3 regions of the Luxibacter massiliensis genome follow, and region 3 is predicted to be linked to each of the others. Evidence: predicted binding sites of a transcription regulator. Region 3 holds the regulator's gene; each other region holds the start of a gene.

Region 1 (5,162 bases), 260 kb from region 3:
ATATCTTTATTCCATATCTCAAACGCCTCATCATCGTCCACATAGACAGAAGGATACAGCCGGTCTGGATCCAATCCCACCACCTCTGTCAAAAACTCCCATGACCACTCAATGGCTTCCTTCTTAAAATAATCTCCAAAAGAGAAATTCCCCAGCATCTCAAAGAATGTACCGTGGCGCGCCGTCTTCCCCACATTCTCAATATCCCCTGTGCGGATACATTTCTGGCAGGTTGTCACTCTTTTATTCGGCGGGATCTCCTGTCCTGTAAAATATGGCTTAAGAGGAGCCATCCCTGAATTGATAAGCAAAAGGCTCTTATCATTGTGGGGCACAAGCGAAAAACTCTTCATAGCCAGATGCCCTTTGCTCTCAAAGAACTCCAAAAACATCTTCCTCAACTGGTTTACTCCATATGGCTGCATAACCTTACCCTCCCGGTTTCTTTATCTGAGACAGAAATCTCTGTCTATATACACCCCGGATACCTGAACTGAATATCCCGGCGAGTTGTATCCAAAATGTTGCTGTAGACTAATCTGTCACTCTACACAACAGAACTTATATTACAGACATGCCCAGCATTCTTATCTTTGCCTTAGATTTAAACGCCTGGGGGCATTGTATACAAATTCATCAGAAACAGAGTGGATATTGATCCACTCTGTGCCTACCTATCATATCATAGCTGAAAAGGATTTTCAAATATTATTTTAATTCAATCTCCTCCAGTTCCTTTGCCGGAACAGGCGTCGTAGAATTCTTGACATAGTTGGCCAGCGCCTTCTTGGCCTTAGCCACAGGTATATTTGTGCCGGCCCCCGCTATACAGCCTCCCGGGCACCCCATGCCTTCAATCAGGCATCCGTTCATCTTCCCCGCCTTCGCCAAGGTCAGGATCTTCTTACATTCAGCAAGTCCCTCTGCATGTTCTATATTGACTTCCACATCCGGGTAATACGTATTGATACACTTCTCAATGGCCTCGGCCACGCCTCCGGCACATGCATAGCCTCTCCCTGCCCCTGTTGCGTCATGGAAGGAAGATTCAGCTTCATATTTAGTCAAATCAATGTTCTTGGCATCAAACATTGCCTGAAGTTCCTCATATGTAACAACAAAATCCACGTCACTGCGCACTGTCCTTCTGGAAGCCTCCAGCTTCTTCGCCGCACAGGGCCCAATAAATACCACCTTTGCATTGGGATGCTCTTTTTTAATTGTCCTGGCAGTTGCCACCATTGGGGTCAGTTCCTGGGAAATCTGGTCAATCAGGTCCGGGAAGAATTTCTTTGCCATCATGGCCCATGAGGGACAGCAGGATGTGAGAAGAAAGGGAAGTTCCCCTGAGACAACCTTCTCCACATAGTGGTGCGCCTCTGCAATTGCTCCAATATCTGCGCCCAGGGCCACTTCATATACTTCCGAAAACCCTAATTCCTGCAGGGCCGCCTTGATATTGCGGGGAGTAATATTATCGCCAAACTGTCCTACAAAGGCAGGGGCGATCTCCGCCACAATCTCGCCGCCCTCCTGAAGGGCCCGGGTAAGCTGGAATATCTGTGATTTATCTGATATGGCGCCAAATGGGCAGCTCACCATGCACATGCCGCAGGATACGCATTTTTCCGTGTCAATGTAGGCCCTGCCGTATTTGTCCGATACAATGGCCCCCACCCCGCAGGCATTCTTACAGGGCCTTTCCTTTTTGGCGATGGCATCGTAGGGACAGGCTGATTTACACTTTCCACATTTGATACATTTATCCTGGTCAATATAAGAACGGTCATTTACCATAGATATGGCGCCCTTTGGACAGACTTCCTGGCATGGATGTGCAAGGCATCCCTTACACATATTGCTCACCTCATATTTATTCTCCTCACAGCTCTCACATGCCGAGGGTACCACCTGCATAAGAGGGGGTTCATAATATTTTTCTGATATATTGCTGGCCTCTACGCCTGCAGTCAGATGGACTGGCTTATTTTCCGGCCTCAGAGACAGTCCCATGGCAAGCCTGAGGCGTTCCCTTACAATGGCGCGGGAACGGTAAGTACTCTCCCGGTATTTTACCGTATCATCATTCACAATTTCATAGGGAATTGCCTCCATATCGTCTAACAGTGTATCTGCATTTGCCTTGAATCCCAGCTTCGCCACTTCCGTAAATACTTTTCTCCGGATTGCCCGGACCGGTGTCTGCAGTCCTCTCATCATAGGTTTTTATCCTCCCAAATTTTCTGAAAAACGGCAGTTCTATGCCATATCAATTATTTGCACTTTCACTATACCTTTTTGTTAAAAAATAGTCAATACAGATTCTTGTATAAAAAAGGGTACATCATTTCTGTTCCTTAAACAGCCTCTGTGCATAATAGACAGACTGCATTGCATCCTTGCCATAAAAGTCCGCCCCTATCATGTCCGCATACTCCTGGTTCAGGACAGCCCCCCCTACCATCACACTGCATCCAGGGGCCTGCTCCCTGAGAAGCCGGATGGTCTCCTCCATACTGACCACTGTTGTCGTCATAAGGGCGCTTAAACCTACCAGACGCACATCCTGCTCAACGGCTGTATCCACAATTTTCTCAGGGGGCACATCTTTACCCAGGTCAATGACTTCAAAACTATAATTTTCCAGCAATACTTTTACGATATTTTTCCCTATATCATGAATATCTCCTTTTACTGTCGCCAGTATGACCTTGTCTTTTTTATCCCCTTCTCCCCCAGATTGGGCAAGCTTTTCTTTTAAGACTGCAAATGCAGCCTTGGCCGCCTCAGCGCTCATCAAAAGCTGGGGCAGGAATACGCTTCCTTTTTCAAAGCCTTTCCCTACCTGGTCGAGGGCCGGGATTAAATGTGTATTAATGATCTTAAGAGGCGCCTGCTCCCTGACAAGGCTGCCGGTAATCTGCTGGGCCTCCTCCCTAAGGCCTTTTTCAATGGCCATTTGCAGGGACATATCTCCTCCTGGGGCAGAAACTTCTTTTGTTTCACCGCCACTGTTGGAATATTTGGCTATATATGCACTACAATTGTCATCCAGGTTCATCAGCGCATGGTAGGCATAATAGGATTTCATCATGTCCTCTGAAGACGGGTTAATAATACCTGCACTTAAGCCGCTTTGCATGGCCATGGTATAAAAATTTGCATTGATAACCGGGCGGGACGGAAGTCCGAATGAAATATTGGATACCCCAAGGACTGTATGGACGCCAAGGCCATAGCGTACTTTCTGCAGGGCCTTTAGCGTCACCGCTGCTCCCTCTGGCTCTGAACTTATAGTCATAGCCAGCACGTCTATGACTATATCCTTCTTCTGTATCCCATATTTTGCCGCCTCTGTTATGATTCGCCTGGCAATCTCAACCCTGCCGTCGGCTGTCCCTGGTATTCCCCGCTCATCCAGAGTCAGGCCGATGACAACCCCCCCGTATTTTTGTATCAGGGGAAAAACGGCATCCATAGACTCCTGCTTGCCGCTGACAGAATTCACCATCGGTTTGCCATTATAAACACGCAGCGCCCTCTCCATGGCTTTTATATCTACTGTGTCAATCTGGAGAGGCAGGCTGGTGACACTCTGCAGCTCAGTCACCACTTCCTGCATGACCTGGGCCTCATCTATGTCTGGCAGCCCCACATTTACATCCAGAATATGCGCCCCTTTTTCCTGCTGGATAATTCCCTCCTTCAGAATGTAATCGATGTCATGGTCTTTCAGGGCCTGCTTAAAACGTTTTTTACCTGTAGGGTTGATCCTCTCCCCGATGATTTTAGAACCTTGCCCCAGGCAGACCGACTGACCGTAGGAAGATACGATTGTAATCTCTTTGGCTTCCACCGGCTTTGGTTCTATCCCCTGGCACAGGCCAACCATAGCTTTTATATGCTCCGGCGTAGTACCGCAGCACCCTCCAATAACCGAGGCCCCTTTCTGTACAATCTCATACATCATGGAGGCAAACTCTTCAGGATATACTTCATAGCATGTCCTGCCTTCCACCTGCTTGGGCAAACCCGCATTAGGTTTCACAATCACCGGCAGGGAGGTATACAAAAGCAGCTCTTCTAAAATAGGCTCCATTTGGCGGGGCCCCAGGCCGCAGTTAATTCCCAGGGCATCTACGCCCAGTCCTTCAAGAAGTGCCGTCACAGCAGGGACATCCGCACCTGTGAGCAGCTTTCCCCTCTCATCAAAAATGGTTGTCACAAAAACCGGAAGCCCTGTATTTTCCCTGGCAGCCAGCACGGCTGCTTTCAGCTCATAAGTATCACTCATTGTCTCTATATGGATCAGGTCAGCCCCAGCCTCCTCCCCATAACGCATGACTTCTGCAAATGCTTCGTAGGCTTTCTCAAATTCCAGATCTCCCATAGGTTTTAACAGCTTCCCCGTGGGGCCTATGTCCAGAGCCGTATAGATAGTCCGCCCTGCAATGCCGGCCTGCTTCCTTGCTTCTCTTACATGGCCCACAGCCGCTTGGACAATCTCCTCGAGAGTACAGGAAGTGTCATGAAACTTCAGTGCATTTGCCCCAAAAGTATTTGTAAGTATAATATCACTGCCTGCCTCCATATACCTTTTGTGGATCTCCCTGATTATTTCTGGATGTGACAGATTCCACGTCTCTGGGAGCTCCCCTGGCTTTAAGCCGCCCTCCTGCAGAAGTGTCCCCATCCCACCGTCAAAAAATAACAATTCCTTGCCCAGTCTGTCTAAAATCATAATACATCCCTTCTATATATGCAGTCCTTTTTGCCGCAGGCTTCACAGCCTTTTATGTGGCATTTTTCTTTAGTTGCACTCACTCCCATCACCGCTGTCACCGACTTAACCGGAGTCATCATATATCCGTCGGTCATTGTCAGGCCTATGCGCTTTGCACAATCCAGCATCTGCATAATCTGCGCCTGGCAGCTAATGGAAAAGTCCCCGTACCCGGGACTGAAACGCGGCCTTAGGCTCAATCCCTCTTTGGCCAGTTCATTCTCTATGGCCAGCTGGCATTCATCGCAGTACTCTTCCAGCATAGCCGCCCCGCATGCCTGCAGAACCACTGCCCGGGCCATGTCTGTAAGGGATACCCGTTTTAACAGCCTGTCCACCTCCGTCCCCAGTGTAGCTCCAAATAGGACAATTTTAGAGC
Region 2 (5,162 bases), 1.3 Mb from region 3:
GGTGTATTAATCAGAATACGGCAGGTTTTCATAGCCTGTGCATGTTTTGCAATCTTGTCAGACTCAGCAGGATGCACATAGAGAGATGCTGTATGCCCATATCCCCCGTCAGCAACAAGCTGCTCTGCCTTAGCAAGAGCCTCTTCAAATGTCCCTGCCTTGTACATTGCAAGCACAGGAGATAGCTTCTCATGGGCAAATTCCTCTGAAATATCGACAGACTCTACTTCCCCAATTAATATTTTTGTATCCTCTGGAACATCCACTCCCGCCATCTTTGCGATCTCGTATGCCGATTTCCCAGGTATCTTGCTGTTGAGCGCACCATTAATGATAATCGTCTTGCGCACTTTATCTAGCTCTGCACCTTTTTTCAGGAAATAGCAGCCCCGGTATGCGAACTCCCTCTTAACTTCCTCGTAAATACTATTCAATACGGTAACTGACTGCTCAGAAGCACAGATCATACCATTATCAAATGTTTTAGAATGGATAATTGAATTTACCGCCAGCTTAATATCTGCAGTATCATCTATAATAACAGGTGTATTCCCGGCTCCAACGCCCAATGCCGGCTTTCCCGATGAGTAGGCCGCCTTTACCATTCCCGGGCCTCCGGTTGCAAGGATAATATCCGCGTCCTTCATAACCGCGTTTGTCAGATCCAGGGAAGGCACGTCAATCCACCCGATAATCCCTTCCGGCGCCCCAGCCTTTACCGCGGCATCCAAAACAACCTTTGCCGCTGCAATCGTACATGCCTTTGCGGCCGGATGGGGACTAATAATAATAGCATTTCTTGTTTTCAGGCAAAGCAATGTTTTGAAGATTGCTGTGGATGTAGGATTCGTTGTGGGGATAACCGCTGCAACCAATCCGATAGGTTCTGCTATCTTCCTGATGCCGAATGCTGCGTCTTCTTCTATAACTCCACATGTCTTTGTATTCTTATATGCATTATAAATGTATTCTGCTGCATAATGATTCTTAATAACCTTATCCTCTGCAATGCCCCTCTGTGTTTCTTCTACGGCCATTTTTGCCAGAGGAATACGTTGTTTATTGGCTGCCATCGCCGCCTCATAGAAGATTTTATCAACCTGTTCCTGTGTAAAGGATGCAAATACTTTCTGCGCTTCACGCATTGCTTTCATTTTTGCTTCAAGTGTTTCTACACTGTCAACAATTTCCGGTACCACTGCCTGATCCTTCTTTGCCATTACAATTTTCCTCCCGTAATTGAATAGTTTTCTTAACTACAGGTTTTAGTATATACCGTCGTTAAATATTTGTCAATCCCGTATTTGATAAATATTTAACGTTATTTATTTAACGCTTATTGTCTATTTTGCACAACTGCTAACATAAGATCAAATCTTATATGGGTATATAAACATTACGGAAGGTATTTTTCTGTAAGGAGTATGTATCTTTTCTAATGTAGAACTATACCGTGCCGCCAGGGTACTCATTACATAAAAGCCTGTATGGGGGTTCGTCCTCCTCGATATCAGGAAAACGCCCCATTTTTTCATAAAACCTGTTATCCGTATTATCGTCATTGCACATTGATACTTCTCCGATCAGTACGTCCCCGGTTCCCTCCTTTACGGCGAAATCGTGATACTGATGGGGCCAGAGAGTCACACTTTCTCCAGGTTTTAATTCAATCTTCGTGCCTGCTTTTACATAATATGAGCGCCCATCACTATTCACCAGCACGTCCTGATTGGACAGTCCCCCCTCACCGTCATCTTCATACAAGCCGATTATCAATACCCCACCTCCACGGTTAATGATATCCTCTGATTTTTTCCAGTGGAAATGCATGGGTGATGTCTGTCCTTCTTTGAGCATCAGCAGTTTTTCCGCATAGACTTTCTTATATTTGGGATTATTCTGGTTCCCATTGCGGAGTGTAATCAGTGCAAACCCGACCTTATCAAAATTGCCAAGTCCATAATCTGTAATGTCCCATCCCAGCATGTTATCACGGATCTCGTCATATTCGGGGCCTTTTTCTTTCCAGTCCTGCGCAGTCCAGCTGCAGAAAGGGGGGAGTTTAAATCCCTGTTTATTTACAAGCTGTTCCATTTCTTTGATACACTGATTAATTTTTGACCGTTTCACTCTATTGCCCTCCTTTATAATGTTTGTATAAGTCCAAAACCTCCCTGTAACTGCGCATTCCATCGCTTCCGCCAACCGCTGACAGGGAGCAGGCCGCACAGGCAGTCCCCAGTTCCATGGCCTTTTGAAGGCTCTGTCCTTGATAGGCGCCGTACAGCACTCCGCAGCAATATGCATCCCCTGCACCTGTGGTTCCCTTTATATATCCCTTTGGCAGATGCAGGCTCTCCACTTTCACGGTCTGCCCCGTCTCGCAATCCAACCCATAACTACATCCAGAAGAATGGACCACGGCCCATTTAGATACTCCCAGATCTTTTAGGATACGCAGTGCCTCCGGTATATTCTCCTCCATATCTACATTTTCACCTGTTAATCGTACTCCTGTTGTGCTTTCTGCCTCCAGTTCATTAATAATACAGAAGTCTGTATACTTAAGAGCTGCCGATACGATTCCCCTTGCCCTCTCGCTATCCTCCGAGACTACGTCTATGGAAGTTCTCATCCCTCTCTTCTGTGCTTCACATAAAATTCTGGCCGCATGGGTCCCGTATTCCTCATCTGCTGCATCTGCTTTTTTCATCAGCAGCAGATATTCCAGCTGAAAAATATCCGCATCCACCGCCTGCCAGTCAATACAGTTCTCTTCATATATGTCACTGGCTGCGGGAAGATAAAAGAATGTCCTTTGCTTACTGTCAAGGGGTTCGATTACCATGGTCATGGATGTGGCCTCTGATTGGATTACATTGGACATGTCTATATTGGGGAAACGTCCCAGGGCCTGTTTTGCAAACTTTCCATTTGCATCATTGCCCAGAAGCGCACTCACCTTGACCTGGAGATTGGGATCTAGCTTGGCCAGATCCTGGATCAGATTCCCCGATCCGCCAACCCCTTTCTTTATGTCCCTTATATTTGTGAGCCTGCCGATTCCAGGGTAGGTGTCTGTCATATAATACACATCTACAATCAGGGAGCCTGCAACTGTTATTCCTTTTGTCCCCATATACCCCCTCCTATATCTCCAGGCTGAATATCTGTATTGCCTCTTTTACATTCTCCCTCATCGCTTCAACAGCAATTAGGGGAATATCGTGGAAGAAAATATTGTCTCCATTTCCACATCTATCCATAGCTTCTTTTACTGCTTTCCCCCCTGCCAATGTCATATATGTATAATAATTGATTTTCCTGATCCCATTTCTGATCGCCGTCTGGAATTCATCTTTACTCAGGCCGGACCCCCCATGCATAACGAATGGCACATCAATTTTCTCTTTAATTCTGCTGATTCTGTCTAAATCCAGGACTGGTTTCTGCACATACACCCCGTGGGCAGTCCCAAATGCAATGGCAAGCACATCTACCCCTGTCTGCTTAACAAAATCTCTGGCCATATCTGGATCTGTATAGATATCATCAGTCCCCTGAAAGTTTTCTGCCAGGCTCTTTGTTCCCTCCGCCCCTCTGTTTCCCGTTTCTGAGGACAAAATATGCCCCAGCTCAGCCTCCACAGTCACACCAATGCTGTGGGCGAGACGTACTGTTTCTGCAGTCTGCCTGATATTCTCTTGATAGTCACTTCCAGATGCGTCGATCATGACCGATGTAAAGCCAAGCCTCATAGCCTTCATACAGCTCTCAACCGAGGAACCGTGGTCCAAATGGACACAAACAGGGACAGACGCCCTCCTAGCAAAATCAAGCATAATGGGAGCGGCAATTTCCATAGCTAAAAAAGGACTGTGTACTTCTGCATAATTCAGGATTACACCCTTTTTTGTCTCCTCCGCAGCCTGTATGATGGCCATAGCCGATTCAAGGTTTGCTACATTAAATGCCCCCGCCGCATAACCTTTCTGATTCGCTTCCTGTATGATCTCATTTAAGTTTACCAGCATAATTTTTGTCCCTTGCCCTTTCTATTATATTCTATTTCTTTTTATTTCTTATATAATCTATAAATACTGCCAGCAAAATAACAACACCTTTCACCACATACTGCCAAAATGAATTGACATTCATTAGATTTAAACCATTATTAAGTACGCCGATAATCAAGCCGCCTATGATGGTGCCCCCGATCTTACCGCTTCCTCCGGCCATGGACGTGCCGCCCACGACAACAGCGGCTATAGCGTCCATTTCCGCCCCGTCCCCGGCAGTAGGCTGCCCAGAGTACATACGTGAGGCCAGGACTACACCTGCCAATCCTGCCATTAACCCGGAAAAAGTATGTACGAGAAATTTTACTTTTGCCACAGATATACCTGAAAACTCCGCCGCCTGCGCATTACCGCCGACTGCGTACATATGCCGTCCAAGCTTAGTTTTATTCATTATAATAGCAGTGATAATTAATACCACAATTAGAATCACGACCGGTGTAGGTATGGGGCCGATATACCCTGCCCCTATAAACTGCCATGACTTTGTGACTACACGTACAGGAGAGCCTCCTGTATATACGTACGCCAATCCTTTCGCTATATTCATCGTGGCCAATGTCACGATAAAAGGCGGAATTGTGGTGCTGCAGATTACAAATCCATTAAACATGCCGAACAGCAGCGCCACAGCCAGGCCAAGCAAAATAGCAATAGGAATAGGCAGATTATATCTGGCCACACCGCCTGCTGCCACACACCCTGAAAGGGCAATAATAGATCCAACGGAAAGGTCGATCCCTCCCAAAATAATAACCATTGTCATGCCGCATGCCAGATATAAATTTGTAGAAATCTGCCTGAGCACATTAAACACGTTTTTAGACGTGGCAAAAGAACTTCCTGTCTTTGGGTTTAACGCCAAAAAAATACACAATACTAAAAATGCCACTATAATTCCAAGATTATCTTTTAAATATATCTTCACTGCTTTTCCATATCTGGATGATGCAGCCACCTGTTTATTCTCCTGTTTCATGCTTCCTTCCTCCTCATTATTCTGCTGCCAGCTGCATAATACTTTCCTGTGTAACCTCGTTATGATTTAAGCAGCCCTTTACCTTTCCTCCGGCCATTACATAA
Region 3 (5,162 bases):
ACATAAGCTGATCAATCTCTAAGTTTCTTTCCTCCAGGATGGAAATGCGCTCCTCTGTGCGCTTTAAATCATTCATCCGTTTTCTCTTCAGGGCCTTCTGCTCCTTTTGCTCCTGCCAGCTGATCCGGGAATCGCTCTCTTTATTACCGTGGGCAGCCTGGCCTTCAGGGGATGTATGTAACAATTGGGGGGCATATAGTGAAGTGAGGTCATCCCGCTTTTCAAGATAATAATCATAATCCCCAATATAGTTTATAAATGTCTGGTTTACCAGTTCCAAAATCCGTTTTGCCGTCTGGTTAATAAAATACCGGTCATGAGATACGTAGAGCACAGTGCCGGTATACTCATTCAAAGCCTTTTCCAGAATTTCCCTGGAGGTAATATCCAAATGGTTCGTAGGTTCATCCAGAATAAGGAAATTGGCCTCAGATAACATGAGTTTTGCCAGAGAGACCCTTCCTTTTTCGCCTCCGCTAAGATCCCGGATCAGTTTATATACTTCATCTCCTGTAAACTGAAATGCAGCCAGGGTGCTTCGTATCTCAGTATTCGTAAGGGATGGGTAAGCGTCGGAAATCTCTTCGAAGATATTTTTGTCCTCATGCAGGACATGGTGTTCCTGGTCATAATATCCGATAGTCACCTTGGAGCCAAGGGTAAAGGCTCCGGCATCCGGAGGGATGACCTGGTTCAGGATTTTCAGCAGAGTCGTTTTGCCTGTGCCGTTGTCGCCGATGACGGCTACATGCTCCCCGCGCTTAATCTCAAAGTCTATGTCCTTAAATAAGGTCTGGCTGCCAAAACTTTTGGAAAGTCCTTTGACAGTTAAGACGTCATTCCCGCTGAGGCAGGATGGCTCCAGGGAAAAATGCATGTCCTTTGCGGCCTCTTTGGGTTTTTCAATACGTGTCATCTTATCCAGCATTTTTTCGCGGCTTTCCGCGCGGCGGACAGACTTTTCCCGGTTAAAAGAGCGCAGTTTTTCAATCACGGCTTCTTGGTGCTGTATCTCCTTCTGCTGGTTTAAATATTCTTTGAGCAGGGCATCCCTGATTTGCTGTTTCTTCTCTGCATATGCCTTATAATTGCCCAGGTACATCCGTATTTCGCCGTTTTCTATCTCCACAACTTTTGTGACAACCCGATTCAGGAAGAATCGGTCATGGGAAACGATAAAAACAGCACCTGGATAATTCATGAGGTAGGTTTCCAGCCATGTGATGGAATTTAAATCCAAATGGTTGGTAGGCTCGTCCAGCAGGAGGATATCTGGTCTGGTGAGCAGCAGCTTGCCAAGGGATACGCGGGTTTTCTGCCCCCCTGACAGAGTGTCAGTCATTTTTGAAAAGTCCTCCTCCAAAAAACCAAGGCCTTTCAATACACCGGCCAGCTCGCTCTCACATGCATAACCATTTTCAGACTCAAATCTAGATACCATCCTGTGATAAGATTCCAGTTTATTATGAAGGGCATCGCCGCTTAATGTCTTAAGTTCCTGTTCAGCAAGCCGTATCTGCGCTTCTAATGCAAGGATATCAGCTTTTGCTGTTTTTACCTCCTCGTAAATAGAGAGTCCGCTCTGCAGATGCTGCTGTTGGGCCAGATACCCTAAAGTTTTACCTTTTGTCAGAATAATCTCTCCCCCGTCTGCCGGCTCTTCGCCCACGATCATTTTAAGGATTGTGGATTTCCCGGCGCCATTTACGCCTACCAGTGCAGTTTTTTCTCTGTCTTCTATATGAAAAGCTCCATTCTGTACAATGAGCTGTTCCCCGAAAGATTTAGTAAGATTGTGACATGCCAATACCATAGACAGCCTCCTGTAATCCAAATAAATTTAATATGATGCAAGATCCTGCAGGCCGGATAGGGCCTGCCCCAGGCCTTCCCGGCGTATACAGGATTTATACGTTCCTTGTTCAATACCCATTTTATTATAGCGGAAATAAACCGAAATACAACAAAAATTTGACTTTGTTCTTACAATTCTATATAATAAGGCAAAGATGTGTTTGATAATCCAGGTTTTTAAGTACCTGCAGGTTACTGAATGCATCCCAGAACAAATTTGGAGGCGATAACTGTGGAAGACAGAGAGATATCACGGGCAGTGATAGGGAGGCTGCCCAGATACTATAGATATTTGGGTGAGCTTTTAGATGCAGGGGTAGAACGCATTTCTTCGAATGATTTGAGTAAAAAGATGCATGTGACTGCTTCCCAGATCAGGCAGGATTTAAATAACTTCGGTGGGTTCGGCCAGCAGGGATATGGCTATAATGTAAAGTACCTCTATACGGAGATCGGAAAGATTCTGGGACTTAACAGGCCTCACAATATGATTATCATAGGAGCCGGAAATCTAGGGCAGGCGTTGGCCAATTATGCGTCATTTGAGAAGAATGGGTTTATTCTTAAAGGACTTTTTGATGTGAATTCCCGGTTGGAAGGGGTGGCTATCCGGGGAGTCCCTATCCGGATGATGGACGAGCTGAAGGATTTTGTAAGTCAGTCAGATATTGAGATTGCCGCGCTGACTATCCCTAAGTCAAAAGCCATTGAAGTAGCTGAGATGCTTATAGAAAATGGAATCAGGGCTATCTGGAATTTTGCACATACAGATTTGAACCTGCCGGAAGACATTATTGTGGAGAATGTGCATTTGTCTGACAGCCTGATGCGCTTGTCATATACAATCAGCCGCTATCAGGAAGACCACGGAAAATAAAGAAGGGTATCAGACGTGTATTAAGGACAGCTTGTCTTTTTTACACGTTGTTTCATTTCAGAGGGGACTTTCTTTGTTCCCACAAAATATAAAGGAGGCTGGAATATGGAATATTTGCCTACAGGAGAATGGATGCAGAGGGCAGACAGTTATACCATCCATGAGATAGGCATCCCATCCCTGGTGCTGATGGAGCGGGCGGCGCTCTCCGTTGTGGAGGCCATGGAACAGGATGGGGCAGACTTGACAAAGACCCTTGTGGTCTGTGGATCAGGAAATAATGGTGGTGACGGGTTTGCAGTTGCAAGGCTTCTGAAGGGAAAAGGCTGTCAGGTCACAGCCGTTTTTGTGGGCCGGGAAGAATCTATGAGTGAAGAATGCCGGCTGCAGATGCGGATAGCAGATAAGTCAGAAGTCCCTATAGTCACAACAATAGAGGCCGGAGAATATACTAGTATTGTAGACGCTGTTTTTGGCGTGGGGCTCAACCGGGAAGTATCAGGCAGGTACCGCAGCATAATAGAGGCAATGAATGCCTTGCAGGGACACAAGACAGCAGTGGATATTCCATCCGGGATCTGTTCTGCCACGGGGCAGGTACTGGGCATTGCTTTTAAAGCAGATCTGACAGTTGCTTTCGCATGTGCAAAGCTGGGATGCATCCTGTACCCCGGATATTTGTCTGCAGGCAAGGTTGTGACAAAGGATATTGGTATTAGCGGGCATATATTTGAACAAGAGACAGGAGTGTGTTTCCGATACCATAAGGCAGACTTGCAAAGGCTTCTGCCCCGGAGAAAGGCGGATTCACACAAGGGTACATACGGAAGAGTCCTGATGGTTACCGGGAGTCCAGGTATGTCAGGGGCAGCTTATTTAAGTGCTATGGCTGCCTACACGTGTGGGGCGGGACTTGTACAGATCTATACTTCTGAGGATAACCGGGTGATCCTCCAGCAGCAGCTCCCTGAGGCGATTTTGGCCACATACAGGGAGTATGAAGAGGAGCGGTTTAAAAGCCTGCTTTCCTGGGCAGATGTTGTCTGTATCGGATGCGGCCTTGGGCAGAGTAAAACAGCAGAGAAATTATTGGCCCAGACGCTGAGGGAAGCAAAAGTGCCCTGTGTTGTCGATGCAGATGGACTGAATCTTTTGAGCAGACATCTGGAACTTTTAGAAAAGAAAGAATGTCCCCTGGTATTGACTCCCCACATGAAAGAAATGGCCCGTTTGCTGGACTGTCCGGTCAGAGAACTAAAGGATCAGCGTCTTACCAGAATAAGAGAGTTTACAGGCCGGTATGATATTGTCTGCGCGCTGAAAGATGCACGCACATTCGTCATGAAGGCAGGAGAACATCCCTTTGTAAATACGACAGGGAATAACGCCATGGCTAAGGCGGGGTCAGGAGATGTTCTTGCCGGCGTTATTACAGCTTTACTGGCCCAGGGCATGGAGACATTTGAGGCTGCGTCCTGCGGGGTATTTTTACATGCCTGCGGCGGAGATGCGGCCAGGAAGGCAAAGGGATCCTACAGTGTGCTGGCACAGGATCTGATTGCCGGCATACAGGCTTGTATCAAAGAGACAGAGGAGAGTATGGAAGATGAAACAATACAGCAGGGTATATGCCAGGATTGACTTAGATGCAGTTGCCTATAATATGGGGCAGTTGAAGAGAAGGATTGGGGGAGGGGCACAGATCATCGCGGTGATTAAGATGGATGGATATGGGCACGGCGCAGTCCCTGTTGCCAGGATGTTCGAGGAAAAAGAGTACAGCTATATATGGGGATTTGCCACTGCCAGCCTGGAGGAGGCTGTTGCCTTGCGCCATGGGGGAATACAGAAACCTGTGCTTGTACTGGGATGTATATTTCCTGAGCAATACGAAGAAATGCTCAAATACGATATCCGGGCAACTGTATATATGGAAGAGACTGCGAAAGAGCTGTCAGAGGCAGCTATTAAATATGGAAAAACCGCGCACATACATATTAAAGTAGATACAGGCATGGGACGGCTTGGCTTTTTGCCGGGGGAGGAGTGCGTAGGGTCCATCCATAGGATCAGTACCCTCCCTGGTATTGAGGTGGAGGGAATGTATACCCATTTTGCCAAGGCAGATGAAATAGATAAAACATATACTCTGCGGCAGCATGAGCAGTTTGCCCGGATGAAGGAGGCCCTTGAAAAAATAGGCGTACATATTACATATTACCACTGTAATAACAGTGCAGGTATTATTGACCATCCAGATATGAAGCATGATCTGGTGCGCGCAGGTATTGCCATATACGGCATGTACCCGTCAGACGAAGTGTGCCGTGAGGCAGTCCATTTAAAGCCGGCCCTTGAGCTGGTCAGCCATGTGACATATGTCAAGGAAGTTGAGGCCGGTACGTGTATCAGTTATGGCGGGACTTTTACA

The links. Region 3 encodes Rex, which represses fermentation and respiration genes when NADH is low (regulators of the CRP and FNR family bind a similar motif). Its sites were predicted from a motif close to ATTGTTAANTANTTAACAAT; they were not measured.
Region 1: a site for Rex is predicted at 2,298-2,317, ahead of EFA47_RS08670 (4Fe-4S dicluster domain-containing protein). Genes of this name have one in related genera too.
Region 2: a site for Rex is predicted at 1,278-1,297, ahead of adhE (bifunctional acetaldehyde-CoA/alcohol dehydrogenase). Genes of this name have one in related genera too.

The regions. Positions count from the first base shown of each region.
Region 1 is NZ_UWOE01000001.1:1,880,591-1,885,752, forward strand. Features, by position in the region: gene alaS (alanine--tRNA ligase) at 1-425, opposite strand, end outside; gene EFA47_RS08670 (4Fe-4S dicluster domain-containing protein) at 709-2,220, opposite strand; gene EFA47_RS08675 (homocysteine S-methyltransferase family protein) at 2,345-4,741, opposite strand; gene EFA47_RS08680 (vitamin B12 dependent-methionine synthase activation domain-containing protein) at 4,738-5,162, opposite strand, start outside.
Region 2 is NZ_UWOE01000001.1:343,044-348,205, reverse strand. Features, by position in the region: gene adhE (bifunctional acetaldehyde-CoA/alcohol dehydrogenase) at 1-1,220, opposite strand, end outside; gene EFA47_RS01780 (D-lyxose/D-mannose family sugar isomerase) at 1,447-2,130, opposite strand; gene EFA47_RS01775 (carbohydrate kinase family protein) at 2,132-3,139, opposite strand; gene EFA47_RS01770 (class II fructose-bisphosphate aldolase) at 3,150-4,034, opposite strand; gene EFA47_RS01765 (ABC transporter permease) at 4,066-5,058, opposite strand; gene EFA47_RS01760 (sugar ABC transporter ATP-binding protein) at 5,075-5,162, opposite strand, start outside.
Region 3 is NZ_UWOE01000001.1:1,623,394-1,628,555, forward strand. Features, by position in the region: gene abc-f (ribosomal protection-like ABC-F family protein) at 1-1,813, opposite strand, end outside; gene EFA47_RS07440 (redox-sensing transcriptional repressor Rex) at 2,087-2,731, shown strand; gene EFA47_RS07445 (NAD(P)H-hydrate dehydratase) at 2,837-4,372, shown strand; gene alr (alanine racemase) at 4,338-5,162, shown strand, end outside.